One region of the Candidatus Pantoea communis genome, then DNA from elsewhere that is predicted to be linked to it. Evidence: riboswitches for the same ligand, from Rfam matches in the RefSeq annotation. Region 1 holds a riboswitch; each other region holds the start of a gene.

Region 1 (3,208 bases):
CAGCGCGGCATTACCACCGTAAGCCATCACCACGTCAGGCTGGGTTAACCAGTGTTTTTCTGCTTCGGCTTCGCCGCCTTTCCACCACACTACCGCCAGGCATTCGCCAAGTTGGGGATCGATCTCAGCCAGCAGTTGCGCGAACCAGCCCGCCATCAGCGGTTCGGCACCGGGCAATTTGCCCACGCTGCCCGCTTTTACCAGCAATCCACAAATCAGACTCCACAGCGGTAGACCCGGCACATTTCCTGCCCAGATATGCATGAGCAGATCTGGGCCAAATGCCCGTGCGAAGCCGCCATTAGGTCGCGGCTGAAAATCATCCAGCAGCTGCGGATCGTTAAAGTCCTCGGCTAAAAAGCGCTTGAGCTGCGGCTGTCGAAAAGTTTTGAGGTATCCGGTAAGCCCAAGGCGAATCATCTCGGCGTCATAACCGGTGACAATCGGCAGCAGCATTTCGGCCTTGCGGCGCAGTGGATGGTTTCGATCCAGCAAACGCGCAATGGCCTCATCAATAATTGCTACGATCTTCGCCACGCTCATCGTTTTGAGATAAGCGCGAGCGTGATCGCGCAGATGTGCGCTGAGAAGTGTAATTTCTGCCGGATTCAGGTCAGGCACGTCGACATCCAGGTGCTGGCCGTGATGGCTAAAACTCAGCGTGCGCCACTGCACCCCTTCAGGTGATAAACATCCCGGTAGATAACCCGCGACCTCTTTCACACTGCACCCTGCGCAGCAGCCAGGAACTCTTCCATCGCCAGCGAACAGCCCTTCGCATCCGCCCCGGTGACCCGGCCCAGCAGATGGAAGCCGCCCGCCACTGCCCGGCCAGCATCTTCCGTCAGCAATGCTGACACTGAATTGAAGTGGGCCAGATCATGGTGCACCAGCACACCCACCTCACCTTCCGGCACCTCTTCGCCCGTCAGTGGATTGACCACGCGGGTGCGGATCCAGTGCGGGCCGGATTTCATCGAGGGACAGGCCACGTTGCCGTCATCATAAAACTGGCTGCTCAGTTCGGTCATGCCGTACATGTTGATGCAGTGAGTGCGCGGCACGCCCAACGCCGCACTGAGTTCGGCGTAAAACTGCTCGGCCTCAATCTCGCGGGATTGCCCCTTAAATCCACCGGTATCTAAAATTCGGCTGCCAGCGGGTAATGCAAAATGTCGCCCCTGGTGCTGCAGTTCGTCGAGCAGATGGACAAAGCTGTAGCTCGCGCCCAGCAGCGCATAAGGTTCGCCCTGTGCTTCAGCCTGCTCCAACGCAGCAAACAGGCGATCCATCGCGATACCGCTGTCATCCAGCAGCACTTCGCTCTCGGCGGTGCCAAATTTTTCCACCGCTAATGTCAGGTAATGGGCCAGCGAAGAGTTGGGCAGCGCCCGATTATCAGGGAACAAAATGCCCATGCGAATCCGCTCTTCGCCCGCCATAAAGCGCTGGCGGAAATTCTGCATCATCGAGCATTTCCAGACATCAAGCGTCGGATGATAGCTGCGACCCTTCACTGTGCCGGTGGTTCCGCTGGTCATAAACACCGCTTCGACGTCATCTGTGGCATGGCAGCTCAGCGTCAGATCCTTAAACGCGGTAATGGGAATTGCCGGGATGGCACGCCAGTTTTTCACCGTAAACGGTGTGCGGCCGCGCTGCATGGCGAAGCGGCGATAGGGGAGGTTGTGTTCAAATTGGTACGCGAAGACGGCAAGCGCCATGCGGTTAAAGTCTTCGTCGGTTGTATCCTGACGCTGAAGAAAGGTGAGCAAAGCGTCGATCAAAGCAGCTTCAGTCATGGGCGAGTCCACCAGTTGCGATTTCGCGAAATTTCTCAGGCCGGGCCTGATGAGTAGAGTCTGTCCGCTACAAGCACAAAGATGGGATCAGGACGCAGTGTCGCCCTGTGTTCCGCTCCCTACGCCGGTATTAGCCGGATCAGGTTCGTAGGGTCACTACGTTGCCAACGCGAAAACGCTGGCGGGTAGAATCTCAGCCCGCTAACCGGGCACCCCCTGGAACAGGTCGCAGTCAATCAAAAGGCCGCTCAATAAAACCTCAATCAACTCACTGATTTTATTAAGCTTACTTTAAATCTACTGCAGACGGTCGTTAAAGGTTAAACCATTTGCTGTTTTAACACACTGATCTTTTTATCTGACCAGATGCACGACGAGCGTTTCAGCTTCGCGGTGATTCATTGATTAATGTGAATAGTCCTGCTGAATGAGTGAGCTGTGAGTTTTTATCATCAGATACTTCTGACCTCAGCATTAATGTAGGAAAAAATGTCATGAGAATGCCATAACTCTACCATTAACAAGTTATTAACCAGGATATTTGATGTACTTTGGCTTTAATGCCCGTTTTATTTGTTCGAGTCCCTCTTCAATAAATCTCACAGGATTTTTTTGTGATACGTAATATTCAGAATTTATCCCAACCATTATCAGATAATGACCAGGCGACATCGGCAATACACATCAATTCATTTCATCAAATAAACCAAAAATACTATTGATTTTCCGCTAGTTAGACCGGAGACTGTTTGTGAAGCACTTAAGGGAATTTAAAATGAAGACTTCCGCTAAGGTTGGAGCACTCAGTGCCCTGGGGATTATTTTGTCTGCGTCGGGTTATGAGGTATATTTGCGGAGCGTAGAAAACCAAAAAAGATGAAATAGCCTGTGTGACCGTTCACAGTCGTGATGCGGTTATTGCCGTAGAAAAAGATCTCCTCAATAAATCCGATACCGAGATGTTTGGGAAAAATAGAATCACCCTGGGCTCTCTTCTGGTCCACAATGAAGGCGTAGCAAAAAAATGGTACACGTATTATCGTTCCGTTTACTTTGGCGAGCCATCGTGGGCAAACTGAGTTTCAGGCCGTAGTGAGATGTTCAAATTTACAAGATATTGAATACGATAAACTTTAATGAGTCCATTAACTCACGCAGCAAACGGATAAAAACCATGTATAAGGCAACGAAATATTACGTCTGCGATCACGCCCGCAGGGGCTTGCTGTTGCATACCGCAGGATGTGAACAATTACCCGGTATCGATTCACGGGCGTTTATTGGCAGTATGTATAACCACAGCCAGGCATTAACCGTCGCCGCAGCGCAATATACGAATGTTCATTACTGCCCGTGCTGTATCACTGTGAATGAGACTACCGAGCCAGAAAAATCCAAGGCAGCTA
Region 2 (3,208 bases), on a different contig from region 1:
AAGTCCAACATCTTCGTCGATAAGCTGGCGAACAGAGCCCATATTGTCAGGTCGTGATTCACGTATCAGCCAGACATTTTCCGCCTGCCATTCGCCAATCAAAATCGCGGTTTTTCCAGTCAGGCCAAAATCGCCGGATAAGCCATGCGGCAGTTCACCTTGCGGTAACCAAAGTTTTTGTTCATGGCTGACAATCCACCAGCCAGCGTCTACGCTTGAGATCTCACGTTGCATCTTATTCGTTGTCCTTAGCGTCAAATGGCACGCTGAAATCCTGATGTTAAGTGTGGAATGGATAACTATAACTCACCCGGAGCCCCATATGCTTACCCAGTTAGATGACCTGGCCAGGCGTGTAAGTGGCGGTAATGAACTCGTTGATGCGTGGCTGCGCGCGCGCCGACAGTTGCTTGTCAGCTATTACGCATTAATTGGCATCAAGCCAAACAAAGAGGCGCTCAGTGCCCTGGATGAACAGGCGCTGGATGCGTTTTGTCACGGCCTGGTTGATTACCTCTCAACCGGTCATTTCAGTATTTATGAACGCATTATCAGTGAGATGGAAGGCGATAGCCCACTCATTGCGGCAGCCCAACTCTATCCCGCTCTGGAAGCGAATACCGATCGCATGATGCAACTGTATGACAGCCATCTGCAGCAGGCCATCAACGACGATAACTGCGTAGAATTCCAGAAGGCGTTATCCGAAGTGGGTGAAGTGCTGGAGTCGCGCTTCACGCTGGAAGATAAGCTGGTGCAACTCGCCTGGGATAACCAGCTGGCGCGCCCACCGGTCGCCAATGAAAGCAGCATGGCTCGCCCCGCTTAACTTCGGCCCCATGTAAAAAACTTGTTATTCCGAAAAAGCCCTCTTATGCTGAATGGGCTTTTTTATTGAGGCCTATTCACGTTTTTATGCGTCTCTTTAAAGCAATCTAGAGTCAAATTTTGCGATATAAGCGTAGCGTGCGCAGCCAGTTCACGCTCGGACAGCGCGCAGTGGCCGGAGCGTACACGTAGTACGTGACGGACACGAGCACTGCCCAGGCGTGAAATGGCAAGCAAAGTAGCTTATATCGTAAAATTCAACCTTGTCGGAGTGCCCTAAGGGGCTGAGACCGTTTATTCGGGATCCGCGGAACCTGATCAGGTTAGTACCTGCGAAGGGAACAAGAGTAGACATTCACTGAGCGATGCGTGTTGGCGCCCGGCATCGTCCCTGTTACTCCTTCCGAACTCTGGACAAGCAACTTCCCCTTAATTCAGGAAATTTGCTATGTCTGTTGCTAAAACTTCTCGTCGTGAACAACGTGCACAAGCGCAGGAATTTATCGATTCGCTGCAAGGCACCGCTTTCCCCAATTCAAAACGTATCTGGATTACCGGCAGCCGAGCGGATATCCGTGTGCCGATGCGCGAAATCCAGCTTAGCCCTACACACATCGGTGGCACAAAAGAGAATCCACAGTATGAGCACAACGAACCAGTGCCGGTATATGACACGGCAGGTGCTTATGGCGACCCCGCGGCCACCATTGATGTGCATCGGGGATTAGACCGATTGCGTGAAAACTGGATCGCTGAACGCGATGACAGCGAAGCGATCCACCAGTTGAGTTCGCAATACACCCAGCAACGCTTAGCCGATGAAGGGCTGGATCACCTGCGTTTTGAGCAGTTACCGCAGCCGCGTCGTGCCAAAGCTGGCCGCTGCGTCACACAGCTGCATTACGCACGTCAGGGCATGATTACACCCGAGATGGAATTCATCGCGGTGCGAGAAAACATGGGCCGCGAACGTATTCGTGGTGAAGTGCTACTGCAACAGCACCCGGGCCACAGTTTTGGTGCCAATCTGCCGGAAAACATCACCGCCGAATTTGTGCGCCAGGAAGTTGCCAGCGGCCGCGCTATCATACCCTCCAATATTAATCACCCCGAATCAGAGCCGATGATCATTGGCCGTAACTTTCTGGTGAAGGTGAACGCCAATATAGGCAACTCAGCGGTGAGCTCATCGATCGAAGAGGAAGTGGAGAAACTGGTGTGGTCAACACGCTGGGGGGCGGATACCGTGATGGACCTCTCCACAGGCCGCTATATCCATGAAACGCGCGAGTGGATTTTGCGAAACAGCCCGGTGCCGATTGGTACTGTGCCCATTTATCAGGCACTGGAGAAAGTGAATGGCGTGGCGGAAGACCTTAACTGGGAGATTTTCCGCGATACCCTGCTCGAGCAAGCAGAACAGGGGGTGGATTACTTCACTATTCACGCTGGTGTGCTGCTGCGCTATGTGCCGATGACGGCTAATCGTCTGACCGGTATTGTCTCGCGTGGTGGTTCGATCATGGCGAAGTGGTGCCTGTCACATCATCAAGAGAGTTTCCTCTATCTGCATTTCCGCGAGATCTGTGAAATCTGCGCTGCCTATGATGTCGCGCTCTCACTCGGTGATGGCCTGCGTCCGGGATCGATTCAGGACGCCAACGATGAAGCCCAGTTTGCCGAGTTGCATACCTTAGGTAAGTTGACCAGGATTGCCTGGGAATACGATGTGCAGGTAATGATTGAAGGTCCAGGCCATGTGCCAATGCAGATGATCCGCCGCAACATGACCGAACAGTTAGAGCACTGTCACGAAGCGCCGTTTTACACGCTTGGCCCACTGACCACCGATATCGCCCCCGGGTACGATCATTTTACCTCCGGCATTGGTGCCGCGATGATTGGTTGGTTTGGCTGCGCCATGCTGTGCTACGTCACACCGAAAGAGCACCTCGGTTTGCCGAATAAAGAAGATGTGAAGCAGGGGCTGATTACCTACAAGATCGCCGCGCATGCCGCCGATCTGGCTAAGGGCCATCCTGGCGCACAGATCCGTGATAACGCCATGTCGAAAGCACGCTTTGAATTCCGTTGGGAGGATCAGTTCAATCTGGCGCTCGATCCGCATACGGCACGCGCTTATCACGATGAGACATTGCCGCAGGAATCGGGCAAAGTGGCTCACTTCTGCTCAATGTGCGGTCCAAAATTCTGTTCGATGAAAATTACCCAGGAAGTGCGCGAATATGCTGCTCGCCAGCAGGCAGAAGCCCAGCCCATTGAAATTGGCATGGCGCAGATGTCGGATGCCTTCCGCAGTCGTGGTGGCGAGCTTTATCACGCCGCCGATGCCCTTAAAGAGGAAAAAGTATGACCGATG
Region 3 (3,208 bases), on a different contig from region 1:
CTGCGGGTCACGCCAGCCGCGAATGCTTTGGCTGCCGGTAGGGATGGCTTTACTGAAGCGTTGGCTGAGCAGCACCAGCAGCAAACAGCATCCGAGCTGCAACAGTGCCAGTAGCGCCGCACGACTGGGATCGTAATCAAAACTCAGCGCCTGATAAATCGCTAGCTCTAACGTGGTGGCGCGCGGTCCACCGCCCAATGCCAGTACCGTGGCAAAGCTGGCGAAGCACAGCATAAAAATCAGGGCTGCGGTGGGCAGGATCTGACGTCGCAACCATGGCCACTCGACCAAACAAAACAGGTTCCAGCCGCGCAGGCCAAGCTGGGCGGCTAACTGACGCTGTTCGCCGGGAATACTTTCCAGCGCCTGTAACAGCATTCGGGTGGCAAGCGGCAGATTGAAGAACACGTGCGCCAGCAGAATGCCTTGCAAGCCATAGGGCGAGAAGCTGTAGTTGAGGCCTAAAAGGCCACAGAGTTGTGCCAGCCAGCCGCTGCGACCGTAAACACTGAGCAAGCCAAATACGGCCACTAAAACCGGCAAGACCAGCGTCATGGCACACAGGCGCAGCAGCAGATTACGTCCTGGAAAGCGGCGGCGATACAGCGCACGTGCCAGCAGAATCGACGGCAGCACCGAGAGCAGGGCAGATAACAGCGCTTGCTCAAACGAGAAGGCCAGGACGTGGTGCAGGTAACTGTCAGTGAGCAAGGCACGCCAGTCAGTGACCGGCGCCGCCATCACTAAGGCGCCAAACGCCAGCAGTGCCACTGCGCACAATAGCAGCGCAACGGCACTTCCAGGAATTAACCAGGCTGGCATTAACGGCTAACGGCTTGTTGCCAGGTGCGAATCCAGTCCGCGCGATGATCGGCCACTTCGGCTGAGCTATATTGCAGCGCATTCGCCGGCACGGTGAGCGACTGATAACCGGCAGGCAGATCGCTTTTGATCACCGGATACATCCAGTTGCCAGTCGGAATGGTCTTCTGGAAAGCTGGCGACACCATAAATTGCATAAACTGCTGCGCCAGTTTGGGCTGTTTGCTGCTAGCGAGCTGTGCAGCCACTTCTACTTGCAGATAATGGCCTTCGCTAAACGGCGCAGCGGCGTAGTTATCTTTCTTCTCTTCGATGATGTGATATGCCGGAGAGGTGGTGTAACTCAGCACCAGATCGCCTTCGCCTTTCAGGAACAGGCCATAGGCTTCGCTCCAGCCCTTAGTGACGGTGACCGTTTTCTGTGCCAGCTTCTGCCAGGCGTCAGGTGCTTTATCGCCATACACTTTTTGCATCCACAGCAGCAGGCCTAATCCCGGTGTGCTGGTGCGTGGATCTTCATAGATCACACGCCACTTTTCCGGGCTTTCGACCAATTCTTTTAGGCTCTTCGGTGGGTTCTTCAGCTTGTTTTTATCGTAGACGAAGGCGAAGTAGCCGTAATCGAACGGAACGAAGGTGTCGTTATGCCAGCTATCAGGCAGTTGCAATTTACTGGTGTTGACGGTGCTTTTCGCGAACAGGCCGGTTTTTTCGGCGGCTTGCACGAGGTTGTTATCGAGGCCCAGCACCACATCGGCTTTGCTGTTTTTGCCTTCCATCCGCACGCGGTTGAGCAGCGACACGCCATCTTCCAGCGCCACATAGTTCAGTTCGCAGCCGCACTCGGCTTCAAAGGCTTTTTTAACGGCAGGGCCGGGGCCCCAATCTGCAGAGAACGAATCGTAGGTGTAAACGGTAAGAACAGGCTTGGCAGCCAACGCCGGGGCAGAGATCAACAGCAACACGGGCAAGACTTTGTTTAACACTTTGCGCTCCTTGAGGAGAAGATAAGGTTGAGTCGCAAAGGATCTGAGTTATCGCTCATCTCAAATCCCTACGCCGGTATGAGCCGGATCAGGTTCGACGGGTTTCTCTCAGCCCAATACCAGGGCACCCCGTTGAGAACGGCTTATATTAGACACTTCTGTGACAGCGCGAAAGTGTCACAGCTCCGGTGGTGCAAACCAGGCCGATTTAAAGTCAAACCAGCCGAGCGTGTTGAGCCGCACACCGCGCATACTGCGCTGGCCTTCCAGCAGTAACCAGTGATGGAAGAGCGGATGAACAAAGTCGCTGTTCACCAACTGCTTACTCCAATCGGCTAAGGATAAGTTTTTTTGCCGCCACTGCTCCGCATCGGCATGCCAGTTAATCGGGACGCAGTGGTGCATTAGCGGCAGCTCGTAGAGTTGGGCAAACAGCGCGTACTCCAGTGGAAGCGTGAAGTTCACACTGCCGAGCCAGATGTCACTCTCTCCTTCACCTTCGAACCACTCTTCGTAGCTCAGCTCGCGCGTGATCAGCTCAACGCCCTGTTCAGCCAGCAGCGGGCGCAGGGCGTTAGCAATCCCTTCATGCTCAACATGATGGCTGTACCAGCTGATGGTCAGTTGCGTGAGTCCATCGGGCTTTTCGGCTGGGGTGAGATCGCGGCGATGATGCCAGCGCGGTAAGAAACCGTATGCAGGGAACCAGTAGCGCTGATAGCCCACACCCGCATGGTTGAGCAGGGCAATCGGGTTAAGCAGATAGCTCACCCAGCGTCGAAAATGGGCATCCTTACCACGCTCTGAGCGCTGGTCGAACAGCAGGAAATAGCAACCTTCTTCCAGACGGCTCTCTTCGGATTTCTCATCGGCGGTTTCCCCCTGCAGCTTCACGCCGGCATACACCAGCTCGTCGCTGATTTCCGGCAGCACCCAAATCGACACGTCATCAATCAGCGCGCGATAGCCAAAATAGTCATCAAAGGCGGCGATTTTCAGCTGCGTCTGCTGGTTGCGTACCACGCTGTAAGGACCGGTGCCGATGGGTTGACGGGCAAAATGGCGCAACGTCGGCCATTCGCGCGGCAGGATCATCGCGCTGACGCTGGCCAGCAGCCAAGGCAACCAGCTATCGGGCTGCGTCAGATGAATATCCAGCGTCCAGGGCGCGGGAGAGTGCAGTTTGTCGATATGCGAGAATAGTGGCTGACTGCGTACGCGATCCAGCGAGGCGATAACGTCTTCCATCTCCAGTTCACGTCCGTGATGGAAACGAATTGCGGGACGTAAAAAGAAGCGCCAGTGGAGTGGGGAGGTTTGCTGCCAGTGATGGGCGATATCCGCTTCGATTTCCCCCTTTTCCTCATTTATCCGCGTCAGGCCGTTAAAGATTTGTCGCG
Region 4 (3,208 bases), on a different contig from region 1:
GAAATGGTGCACCGGACCAATGCCCTTGCCGACTTCCAGCGAGTCCGCTTGCAGCAAGGCCCGCTGCAGCCAGGCTTTGGCTTCGGTGACTGTATCCGCCCAGTTATCGTGACGTGGACGCAGTGCCGCTAAAGCGGCGGACAGCGAACAACCGGTGCCGTGGGTATGGCGCGTATTGACGCGCGGTGCGGTAAAGCGCTGACGCCCTGCGCGGGTGATCAGCCAATCCGGGCTTTCGGCATCACTGAGATGTCCGCCTTTCATCAGTACCGCTTCACAACCGAGATCCAGCAGCGCATCGCCCTGCATTAGCATGGTTTTCTCATCCTGCGCCATATCACGTCCCAGTAGCGCAGCCGCTTCCGGCAAATTGGGCGTGATCAACGACACCTGCGGCAGCAGCAGTTCACGCACGCTGGCCACTGCATCGGGCGACAGCAGCGGATCGCCGCTTTTGGCAATCATCACCGTATCCAGCACCACAAACGGCAGGCTGGCGCGTTTCAGCCGCTCGGCCACCACTTCAACAATCGCGGTTTCCGACAGCATGCCGATTTTGGCGGCATCGATACGCACATCGTCCAGCACCGAATCCAATTGCGCCCCAACGAAATCGGGTTCAATGCGATACACCGACTGCACGCCGCAGGTGTTCTGCGCCACCAGCGCGGTAATCACACTGGTGCCATACGCACCCAGCGCGGAGAAGGCTTTGAGATCGGCCTGAATGCCCGCGCCGCCGCTCGGGTCAGTGCCTGCAATGGTTAACGCGTTGATGCGTTTCATACAGCAACCTCCAGCGTCCAGAGGTTATCGAGGAAAGCCGCGACAAAGCTGCCTGGCCCCTGAACAGCACGCGCCGCCTGCTCGCCCGCCAGCGACATCACGCGACATGCCGCCGCCACATGCTGCAAGCGGTCGCCTGGTAAGCTGCTGAAGGCCGCGACCACGGCGGAAAGCGCGCAGCCGGTGCCGACCACGCGCGTCATCAGCGGGCTGCCGCCTGGAATCGCCAGCGTGCGTTTGCCATCAGTGACGTAATCGACTTCGCCGGTGACCGCCACCAGCGTGTGGTAATCCTGTGCCAACTGTTGTGCCGCGCTCAGTGCGGCATCTGCCTGATGCACGCTGTCCACGCCGCTCCCGCCCGCAGCCTGGTGAGCCAGCGCGAGGATTTCCGAGGCGTTGCCACGAATTGCGGCGGGATGCAGGCTCAGCAGCTGCTGGCAGAATTCGGTGCGGAATGAGAGTGCGCCAGCGGCAACCGGATCGAGCGTCCAGGGCGTACCGACTTTAGAAGCGGACTGCACCGCCGCCAGCATCGCATCGCGACGGTCGCGGGTTAAGGTCCCGACGTTGATCAGCAGCGCATCGGCAAAACTCACGAACTGCGCGGCTTCTTCGGCATCGATCACCATCGCGGGAGAGGCTTGCAAAGCCAGCAGCACATTGGCGGTAAAGGTTTGCACCACATCATTGGTCATGCAGTGCACCAGCGGTGCCTGCTGACGTAGCAGCTGCAGGGACTGCGCGAGTTGCGCGGAGGTAAGAAGGTCAGGCTGTGTCATAAAACTCCCAACCGGCGATCAAGAAGGCGAATGCAGTCAGGCATCTGACTTCCCTACGCTGGCATTATCCAGATCAGGTCAGCGGGTGTATCTCAGCCCTGTTGAACAGGGGCACCCCGAGTCATGGCATGGTAAACATGCCGCACACAGGATAAGGGCTGTCCGGGAGGTTGTAAATCGTGGGAAGTGCGACTGGTGAAGAGAATGTGGAAAAATGACATAGCCGCACTTTTCTCATCACGTTCTGCATTGGCAGAAAACCGTGCAGATCAATTTTATTAAGACACTAAATTTGATGAATAAAGCACTTATTAATCTAAACAGGCAAAATCGCGTTAATTAACTCATGCGTTGTAGTTGTTTGATTAATATCAATCTAATGACGTACAGAAAAAGGCCTAATCCCCTTCCGGACATGCACCGCACGATATTCACCCATTTCCGGACGCGAGAATGAAATTCGACTTTTTCAGCTTTATCCCGCACGCACACAAATGGCATAACATTATCGTCAGCCGCAAAGGGGCGGTCGCGCCAACAGGACGCGCGCACTATTCCACGCATATTCAGGCACAGTGCCAACGCTGCGGAGAGCGCATTCATAAAGTTTATTATCGCGATATCAGCGATAAACAGGCGCGCCGCTGGCTGGGTTAAATCTCACTTAAATTTAACTGGAAGATTTCCCGGTTCTGCGTAATACCCAATTTGCGCATCGCAGTACGTTTCTGCGTGCTGACGGTTTTTACGCTGCGATTAACCCGTTGGGCCACCTGAGACACGGTTAAACCGGCGTGAAGGTATTCGATAATAAATTTTTCGCGCGCGGATAGGGGTGAGCCAGCACTAAATTTGGTCACACCTTCAGGCTCATTAGGGATGCTATGCTCTGTACCATTGAACTGCTGAACATGACGTAATCCTGACAAAATATTTTCTGCAGACAGACTTTTACAGAAATAGCTTTTAATTCTCGGTCTTAAGGCCATGCTTAACAGCTGATGACGCCGACTTTCCCCCAACGCCACTAGCGACATCTGAGGATAATCCTGATGTAACTGTTCAACCACCTCTTTAATATCACTTTCGCCCTCAGGCTGGGAGAAATCAAGGATGGCAATATCCGCCTTGACGATGCTGAGCGAAAGCATCAGTTCTGCGGAATTACGACAGCAGTCCAGCACGCTGAATGCCGGGTTATCGTTAATAATGTGCTTCAGCCCATGCAGGTAGAGCGGGTGATCATCCATAATGATGATCTTCTTTTCACTCATGTTTTTCATCTGGTGTGTTGATAAATTTTGTAGTGGCGGTCTGTTATTTTTATATGAACGCCGGTTAAAATTATAAATAGACTTACACATCCCAATTTCAAATTATCGTAACCGTTTAAGGCAGGCATATATAACCAGACCACTCTCAATTCAGCGGTTAGCGGGCACACTGACCCGCCATGTTTATTCCACTTCACTATCAAATATCAGGGTCACCGCCCCTTTCCAGTTTGAACCGGGTGCTTTCACCATTTTCTCGACTTCAGGTCGGTTGACAACGAAATCAAGCTTCGAACGTAAATCCACCACAAACTGGCCGGGCAGATCGATGGTGTGTCCGGCTGCGTCAGTGTTGAGCAGCATATT

What was found. Region 1 has a riboswitch for thiamine pyrophosphate ahead of F3J37_RS20445 (LuxE/PaaK family acyltransferase). Riboswitches for the same ligand answer to the same signal wherever they lie in the genome.
Region 2: another riboswitch for thiamine pyrophosphate. It lies ahead of thiC (phosphomethylpyrimidine synthase ThiC); the one in region 1 lies ahead of F3J37_RS20445 (LuxE/PaaK family acyltransferase).
Region 3: another riboswitch for thiamine pyrophosphate. It lies ahead of thiB (thiamine ABC transporter substrate binding subunit); the one in region 1 lies ahead of F3J37_RS20445 (LuxE/PaaK family acyltransferase).
Region 4: another riboswitch for thiamine pyrophosphate. It lies ahead of thiM (hydroxyethylthiazole kinase); the one in region 1 lies ahead of F3J37_RS20445 (LuxE/PaaK family acyltransferase).

What each region holds. Positions count from the first base shown of each region.
Region 1 is NZ_VWXC01000017.1:111,862-115,069, reverse strand. Features, by position in the region: gene F3J37_RS20450 (acyl-CoA reductase) at 1-723, opposite strand, end outside; gene F3J37_RS20445 (LuxE/PaaK family acyltransferase) at 720-1,802, opposite strand; TPP riboswitch at 1,901-2,029, opposite strand; gene F3J37_RS20440 (hypothetical protein) at 2,977-3,208, shown strand, end outside.
Region 2 is NZ_VWXC01000034.1:20,785-23,992, reverse strand. Features, by position in the region: gene nudC (NAD(+) diphosphatase) at 1-234, opposite strand, end outside; gene F3J37_RS26575 (Rsd/AlgQ family anti-sigma factor) at 323-829, shown strand; TPP riboswitch at 1,086-1,186, shown strand; gene thiC (phosphomethylpyrimidine synthase ThiC) at 1,277-3,202, shown strand; gene thiE (thiamine phosphate synthase) at 3,199-3,208, shown strand, end outside.
Region 3 is NZ_VWXC01000010.1:76,815-80,022, forward strand. Features, by position in the region: gene thiP (thiamine/thiamine pyrophosphate ABC transporter permease ThiP) at 1-822, opposite strand, end outside; gene thiB (thiamine ABC transporter substrate binding subunit) at 822-1,808, opposite strand; TPP riboswitch at 1,856-1,950, opposite strand; gene sgrR (HTH-type transcriptional regulator SgrR) at 1,986-3,208, opposite strand, start outside.
Region 4 is NZ_VWXC01000023.1:64,840-68,047, reverse strand. Features, by position in the region: gene thiD (bifunctional hydroxymethylpyrimidine kinase/phosphomethylpyrimidine kinase) at 1-786, opposite strand, end outside; gene thiM (hydroxyethylthiazole kinase) at 783-1,568, opposite strand; TPP riboswitch at 1,602-1,697, opposite strand; gene F3J37_RS23395 (hypothetical protein) at 2,022-2,225, shown strand; gene F3J37_RS23390 (LuxR C-terminal-related transcriptional regulator) at 2,222-2,932, opposite strand; gene F3J37_RS23385 (hypothetical protein) at 3,026-3,208, opposite strand, start outside.